Neorhizobium galegae bv. orientalis str. HAMBI 540: one gene and its partner. The protein of the gene in region 1 interacts with the protein of each later gene in a pairwise test. Links are inferred from orthologs where the notes say so. Each region holds a gene or a part of one and is shown in the gene's direction. Other genes may lie near its edges.

The links. The genes of interacting proteins can lie anywhere in the genome.
Region 2: the proteins of dnaQ (region 1) and dnaE interact in binary tests that used the Escherichia coli proteins (3 or more experiments, as listed by UniProt). The link is inferred for Neorhizobium galegae bv. orientalis str. HAMBI 540 from one-to-one orthologs.

The regions. Positions count from the first base shown.
Region 1 is NZ_HG938353.1:4,154,324-4,157,634, forward strand. The notes cover bases 177-3,175. They hold dnaQ (DNA polymerase III subunit epsilon), read left to right. Parts: upstream 177-1,323; coding sequence 1,324-2,028; downstream 2,029-3,175. Other genes in these bases: RG540_RS20020 (shikimate dehydrogenase), read left to right, coding at 177-723; coaE (dephospho-CoA kinase), read left to right, coding at 720-1,331; secB (protein-export chaperone SecB), read right to left, coding at 2,080-2,556; RG540_RS20040 (FxsA family protein), read right to left, coding at 2,642-3,157. Outside these bases: more of RG540_RS20020, read left to right, coding at 1-176; RG540_RS20045 (Tim44/TimA family putative adaptor protein), read left to right, coding at 3,284-3,311. UniProt on the Escherichia coli protein: DNA polymerase III is a complex, multichain enzyme responsible for most of the replicative synthesis in bacteria. The epsilon subunit contain the editing function and is a proofreading 3'-5' exonuclease.
Region 2 is NZ_HG938353.1:1,186,596-1,190,926, forward strand. The notes cover bases 264-4,282. They hold dnaE (DNA polymerase III subunit alpha), read left to right. Parts: upstream 264-584; coding sequence 585-4,082; downstream 4,083-4,282. UniProt on the Escherichia coli protein: DNA polymerase III is a complex, multichain enzyme responsible for most of the replicative synthesis in bacteria. This DNA polymerase also exhibits 3' to 5' exonuclease activity. The alpha chain is the DNA polymerase catalytic subunit.

The DNA.
Region 1 (3,311 bases):
ACCGAAGCAGATTTCCCCGCCTTCATCAAATCCCTGAAAGAGGGCAGCTCCGGTTTTCGCGGCGGCAATGTCACCATCCCTCACAAGGAGCTCGCCTTCAAGCTGGCTGACCGGCCGGATGATCTTGCCGAAGAACTCGGGGCATCGAACACGCTCTGGATGGAAGACGGACTACTGCATGCCACCAATACTGACGGCCACGGTTTTACCGCCAATCTCGACGACCGTCATCCAGGCTGGGACAGGACCGGTCGTGCGGTGATCTTCGGCGCCGGCGGCGCAAGCCGCGCCGTCATCCAGGCGATACGGGATCGGGGCGTCAGTGAGATCCATGTGGTCAATCGGACAGTTTCACGCGCCGAGGAACTCGCCGATCGCTTTGGTTCGAAAGTTCACGCCCATCCGACCGAAGCGCTGAAGGAAGTCATGTCCGGCACAGGCCTTTTCGTGAACACGACATCTCTCGGGATGGACGGCAGCGAAGCGCCGGAGATTGACTACTCGCCCCTGGCCTCCGGCGCAGTCGTCACCGATATCGTCTACGTACCCTTGAAAACCCCGCTGCTTGCCCAGGCCGAGGCGCAAGGTTTTGCAATCGTGGATGGCCTCGGCATGCTGCTGCACCAGGCCGTGCCAGGTTTCGAAAAATGGTTCGGCCGCCGCCCGGTGGTCGACAAGGCACTCCGGGATCTCGTCATCGGCGATATGGAAAAACACGGATGATCGTCATCGGCCTCACCGGCTCCATCGGAATGGGAAAATCCACGACCGCAAAAATGTTCGCCGAGGAGGGCGTCCCGGTGAATGACGCCGATGCCGTCGTCCACGATCTCTACCGCACCGACGCAGTGGCTCCTGTCGGTGACGCGTTTCCCGGCACGGTCAAGGATGGCGTCATCGACCGCCAGGAACTTTCCCGCCAGCTTTCCACATCGCCTGAAAAATTTCCCGTCCTCGAAGCAATCGTCCATCCGCTGGTCCGCCGGCGCGAGGTCGATTTCCTGACCCACCACAAAGAGGCCGGCACCGATCTTGTACTCCTCGATATCCCGCTTCTTTTCGAGGTGAAGGGTGAGGATCGGGTCGATGTCATCGTCGTCGTTACCTGCGATCCACAGATACAGCGTGACAGGGTGCTTGCGCGCCCGGCCATGACGGAGGAAAAATTGGCGATGATTCTCTCCCGCCAGATGCCCGACGCGGAAAAACGCAAAAGAGCCGATTTTCTCGTCGACACGGGCTTTGGACTGGACGCGGCGAGAGAACGGGTTCGCGAGATCATCGCGTCTCTGAAGGCCGGAAAGACGAGCGAGAAAAAGCCAAATGCGTGAGATCATCTTCGATACGGAAACCACGGGTCTCGAATCGAAGGTCGATCGGGTGATCGAAATCGGCGGCATCGAGTTGATCAACAATTTCCCGACCGGCAGGACGCTTCATCTCTATATCAATCCGGGCGACCGCAAGGTTCATCCGGACGCACTTGCCGTGCACGGCATTACCGACGAATTCCTGAAGGACAAGCCAAGCTTCGGGGATGTCGCGCAGCAGATCATCGAGTTCTTCGATGGCGCCAAGTGGATCGCCCACAATGCGACCTTCGACATGGGCTTCATGAATGCGGAATTCGGCCGTCTCGGCCTGCCGCCCGTAATGTCGGACCAGGTCATCGATACCCTGGCCATGGCCCGCCGCAAACACCCGATGGGTCCGAATTCGCTCGATGCGCTCTGCCGCCGTTACGGCATCGACAATGCCCACCGCACCAAGCACGGCGCGCTGCTCGACTCCGAACTGCTCGCCGAAGTCTATATCGAGATGACCGGCGGTCGTCAGACGGCGCTCGGCCTGATGGGCAACGAACGGTCTGCGACGGTGGTCGAAGTCGATGAAGTCGTGGTGGCGGTGACCGGCCGTCCGCGGCCGCTTAGCCGCCGGCTGACCGAAGCCGAACTCGAAGCGCATGCGGCCATGGTCACGTCGCTGAAGGACAAGGCGGTCTGGCTGAACTACAAGCAGGCCGAATAAAAAAGCCCAGGTCGAAACCCGGGCTCTTTCGTCAAATCAAAAAATCCGATCTCAGCTGTCGAGAGCCTGGACCTTGGAGCGGGCCTGTTCTTCGGCCATACGCTGCGTGAACATCTGCGCGAAATCGATCGGATCGATCATCAGCGGCGGGAAACCGCCGTTGCGCGTCACGTCGGCGATGATCTGGCGGGCGAACGGGAACAGGAGACGCGGGCACTCGATGAAGAGGAGCGGCAGCATGTGCTCCTGGGGGAAACCAGTGATGCGGAAAACGCCGCCGTAAACCAGCTCGGCCGCGAAGACGATCTTGTCGCCTTCCTTGGCTTCGGCGTTCAGCGTCAGGATAACATCGAAATCGGCGTCCGAAAGCGGATTGGCGTTGACGTTGACATTGATGTTGATCGCCGGCGCCTTGTCGCGCGCCTGCAGCGAGCGCGGAGCGCCCGGGTTCTCGAAGGAGAGATCCTTGGTGTATTGCGCCAGGATGTTGAGGGACGGCGTTTCGGCCTGGTTGTTATCATCTGCCATTGGGATTTCCTCGAGGCTTTGGAGCGTTGAGGCCCTCTAACATTTCGCTTGTGGGCTTACAACCCTGGCCAACGGGCTGAACCCCTCAAGGTTCCCTGCTTTTCGGTCCGGTCCAGGGCGAGGAGGGATCGGGATCGCGATGGTAGTCCTGCTCGTCGAGATCGACCACCGGCCCGGTTTTGTTGGCCTCCGGCGAAGGCCTCGGGCTTTCGTATTGATAGCTCTTGCTGCGAGGCGAACGGACGACCACGATACGCCGGCCGATCACAGACCAGATCAGGCTGCGCACGAAGGGAATGAACAGCGCAAGCCCGATGATGTCGGTGATGAAACCGGGCAGCAACAGCATGATGCCGGCAACGACGATCATCGCTCCGTCGATCAGGGCGCGGCCGGGTGCGCGGCCGTCGCGGCTCTCGGTGGAAATCTGTCTCAGGATCTGGGTGCCCTGGTTGCGCAGCAGGATGGCTCCGAGCACCGCCGTACCGATCACCAGGCCGAGCGTCGCCCAGAGGCCGAGTGCTTTGCCGACCAGCACGAAGCCCGCGATTTCGGCGAGGGGCCAGCCGATAAGAAGAAGCGGCACGAGAAAGAAGCGCATGGTATTCCCTGTGTCGTGATATCCAGAAGTGCGCAAAGCGCTAACGTCTTCGCCATTTGAATGATAGGCGTATGCAGACTATATGAGAAACTGCACCGAACTTTTAAACGCCAAATGCGGGTTAAGATGGGCTCTAACGACTTTATAACACTCT
Region 2 (4,331 bases), 3.0 Mb from region 1 along the record:
TGGAAGCCTTTCCGATCAAATCGGATGGGGCGTCCCGGGTCATACGAACACCGTCCGGAAGAGCCACGGCAGAGGGACCGAAGTCGCGGATATTAACCGCCGAACGGGGCGCTGAGAGGTGTCACCTAAACTAAAAACTTACGAGGCAGCTTTCAGCGCCCCGTCCGAAATTGCTCATGCCCGGATGGTCATCCAGTCCGGACGTATCCGCATGCGCCGATCCGGCCGAACCCTCACCGTTAATCCCTTGTTTACCAGGTGAGGGAGGATATCGCGATATGGTTGTTTCTGGTCTGTTCTTTTATTGACTCCCAAACAAAATGAGAACAAAATAAAAACATAAGAGAACACGGGAGACGACGATGACTGACCTGCTTCGTGACATTGCCTCATTCGCTTCCATCGCCACATTCGTGGCCAGCCTCTCGATGATCATGATGGCCATGTAATCCGGGATGTGGGCGCCCGCCTCGGCCGAAAGGCGTTGAGGAGGGAATTCCGAACTGGACTCTCAAGCCCCTGCGCCGGACAATAGCCTGATTCATGAGATGGTTCCCGCTTCATCAAACGGGTAAGGCGCAGGCATGGCAGACAAGATGGACGTGAAATCGGGATCGGAAGAGCTGGGAAACACCCCTCAATTCGTTCATCTGCGCGTCCATTCCGCCTACTCGCTTCTTGAAGGCGCCTTGCCGCTCAAGAAGATCCTCTCGAAGGCGATCGCGGACAATCAGCCGGCGATCGCGATCACCGACACCAACAATCTTTTCGTCGCGCTGGAATTCGCCCAGAAGGCGATCGGCGACGGCCTGCAGCCGATCATCGGCTGCCAGCTGTCCATCGATATGGAAGACCAGTCCGACGAGCGTCGCAACAGCCACCAGCAGCTCGCCAAGCTGCCGGCGATCGTCGTGCTCGCGGCCAATGCCGTCGGTTACGAACGGCTCGTCGATCTGATCAGCCGCGCCTATCTCGGCGACGAGGGGCATCAGTCCATCCATATCAGCCGCTCCTGGCTGGAGGACGGCGGCACCGAAGGCCTGATCGCGCTGACCGGGGCCGGAAGCGGGCCGGTCGACGTGACTCTGAAGGAAGGCAATGCTACGCTTGCCGAAGCAAGACTCCTGAAGCTCAAGGAGATATTCGGCGATCGGCTCTATGTCGAACTGCAGCGCCACGGCGCCTACGACCGGCGCCACGAGCACAAGATCGTCACGCTCGCCTACGACCACGACCTGCCGCTGGTCGCGACCAACGAGGCCTTCTTTCCCACCAAGGCCGATTACGATGCCCATGACGCGCTGATGGCGGTTGCCCACAACGCGATCGTCTCGGACGACACCCGCTTCCGCCTGACGCCGGACCATTATCTGAAGAGCCGCGCGGAGATGGCAAAGTTGTTTGCCGACCTGCCGGAGGCGCTCGAAAACACCGTCGAGATCGCGCAGCGCTGCTCCTTCGTGCTGAAGACCCGTAATCCGATCCTGCCGCGCTTCACCGGCGCCACCGACGATCCGGCGGAAGCCGAACGCGCCGAGGCCGAAGAGCTGCGCCGCCAGTCCGTCGAAGGCCTCGAAGAGCGCATCGCGACGCTCGGCATGACGCGCGGTTATACCGAGCAGGATTATCGGGACCGGCTGGATTTCGAGCTCAGCGTCATCGAGAAGATGAAGTTCCCGGGCTACTTCCTGATCGTCGCCGACTTCATCAAATGGGCGAAGCAGCAGGGCATCCCGGTTGGTCCCGGCCGTGGTTCGGGTGCGGGTTCGCTGGTTGCCTATGCGCTGACCATTACCGACGTCGATCCGCTGCGTTTCTCGCTGCTGTTCGAGCGCTTCCTCAATCCCGATCGCGTCTCGATGCCGGACTTCGACATCGACTTCTGCCAGGATCGCCGCGAAGAGGTGATCCGCTACGTGCAGCAGAAATACGGCCGCGAGCAGGTGGCGCAGATCATCACCTTCGGTTCGCTGCAGGCACGCGCCGCCTTGCGCGACGTCGGCCGCGTGCTCGAAATGCCCTATGGACAGGTCGACAAGATCTGCAAGCTGGTGCCGAACAACCCGGCCAATCCGACCCCGCTGTCGAAGGCGATCGAGGAGGATCCGAAATTCCAGGAGGAGGCCGACAAGGAACCGGTCGTCGCCCGCCTTCTCGATATCGCGCAGAAGATCGAAGGCCTCTACCGCCACGCCTCGACCCACGCCGCCGGCATCGTCATCGGCGACCGTCCGCTGTCGAAACTGGTGCCGATGTATCGGGACCCGCGCTCGGACATGCCGGTCACCCAGTTCAACATGAAATGGGTGGAGCAGGCAGGGCTCGTGAAGTTCGACTTCCTCGGCCTGAAGACACTGACGGTGCTGAAGACCGCGGTCGATTTCTGTCGCAAGCGCGGCATCGAGATCGATCTCGCCAAGATCCCGCTCGACGACACCAAGACCTACGAGATGCTCTCGCGCGGCGAGACGGTCGGCGTGTTCCAGGTGGAAAGTGCCGGCATGCGCAAGGCGCTGATCGGCATGCGGCCGGACTGCATCGAGGACATTATCGCGCTCGTGGCGCTTTATCGTCCAGGCCCGATGGAGAACATTCCGACCTACAATGCCCGCAAGCACGGCGAGGAGGAGATCGAGTCGATCCACCCGACGATCGACCACCTCCTGAAGGAGACCCAAGGGGTTATCGTCTATCAGGAACAGGTGATGCAGATCGCCCAGGTGCTCTCGGGCTATTCGCTCGGCGAGGCCGACCTGCTGCGCCGCGCCATGGGCAAGAAGATCAAGGCGGAGATGGATCAGCAGAGCGAACGCTTTGTTGATGGCGCCATCAAGAACGGCGTCTCCAAGCCGCAAGCCAACAACATCTTTGAACTGCTGGCAAAATTCGCCAACTACGGCTTCAACAAGTCACACGCCGCGGCCTACGCCATCGTCTCCTACCAGACGGCCTTCATGAAGGCGCATTATCCGGTCGAGTTCCTCGCCGCCTCGATGACCTACGATATGTCGAACAGCGAGAAGCTGAACGACTTCCGTCAGGATGCCGGCCGTCTCGGCATTGCGGTCATTCCGCCGTCGGTGCAGACCTCGTTCCGGCATTTCGAGACCGGCGACAACAGGATCTATTACGCGCTGGCCGCCATCAAGGGCGTCGGCGAGTCGGCGGTCGATCACATCACCGAAGTGCGCGGCGATGTGCCGTTTGCCAGCATCGAGGACTTCTGCCTGCGGATCGACCCGAAACAGGTCAACCGCCGCGTCATGGAAAGCCTGATCTCGGCGGGTGCCTTCGATTGTTTCGGCCGCGACCGCGCCGAGTTGAGCGGCGGCCTCGACCGCATCATCGGTTATGCGCAGCGTGCGCAAGGGGAAAAGGTCAGCGGCCAGCATGACATGTTCGGCTCATCCTCCGCCTCCGGGCCGGAGACGCTGATTTTCCCGTCGTTTACGCCGTGGATGCCGTCAGAAAAGCTGATGCGCGAATACCAGGTGCTCGGCTTCTATCTCTCCGCCCACCCGCTCGATGCCTATGCCAGCGTGCTCGCCAAGATGCGCGTCCAGAATTTCGCGGACTTTTCCGCCGCCGTGAAACAGGGCGCTACCGCCGGCCGGCTGGCCGGAACGGTGACCAGCAAGCAGGAGCGCAAGACCCGCACCGGCAACAAGATGGGCATCGTCACTTTCTCGGATGCGACCGGCCAGTTCGAGGCCGTGCTGTTCTCGGAGGGGCTGGCGCAATATCGAGACCTGCTCGAGCCCGGCAAGTCGCTGGTCATCACCGTGCAGGCGGAAGAGCGGCCGGAAGGTATCGGCCTGCGCATCCAGACCGCGCAGTCGCTCGAGGAAAAGTCGGTGCAGATGCAGAAGGCGCTGCGCGTCTTCGTCCGCGACTCAGGCCCGATGCGCGCGGTTGCCCGGCACCTCAATGCCCGGGGCGACGGGCTGGTGTCCTTTGTGATCATCAAGGATGACGGGAAGCGGGAAATCGAGGTGGAGCTGACGGAAAAATACCGCATCTCGCCGGAAATCGCCGCGGCGCTGAGGACGGCGCCGGGCGTTCTCGATGTCGAGCTGGTCTAGGAGACTTTAATAGAGGCCGTAGGCGCGGGGCTTGGCGTCCGTCCGCCGCTGGCTGACCGGCTGCTGCTTGGTGATCGACGACTGCATCTGCGCTTCGGCGACCCGCTGCGCCGGCTGGGTGATGGTGATGAAATCGGTGCCGTCGCCGGTGTCCGGGCCGATGCCCTGGTCGTTGATCGTCAGGGACGAACCGTTGCTGATCAGCGTTTCAATCCGGTCTCGAATGTCGGCCGGGATTCGATGCGGCTG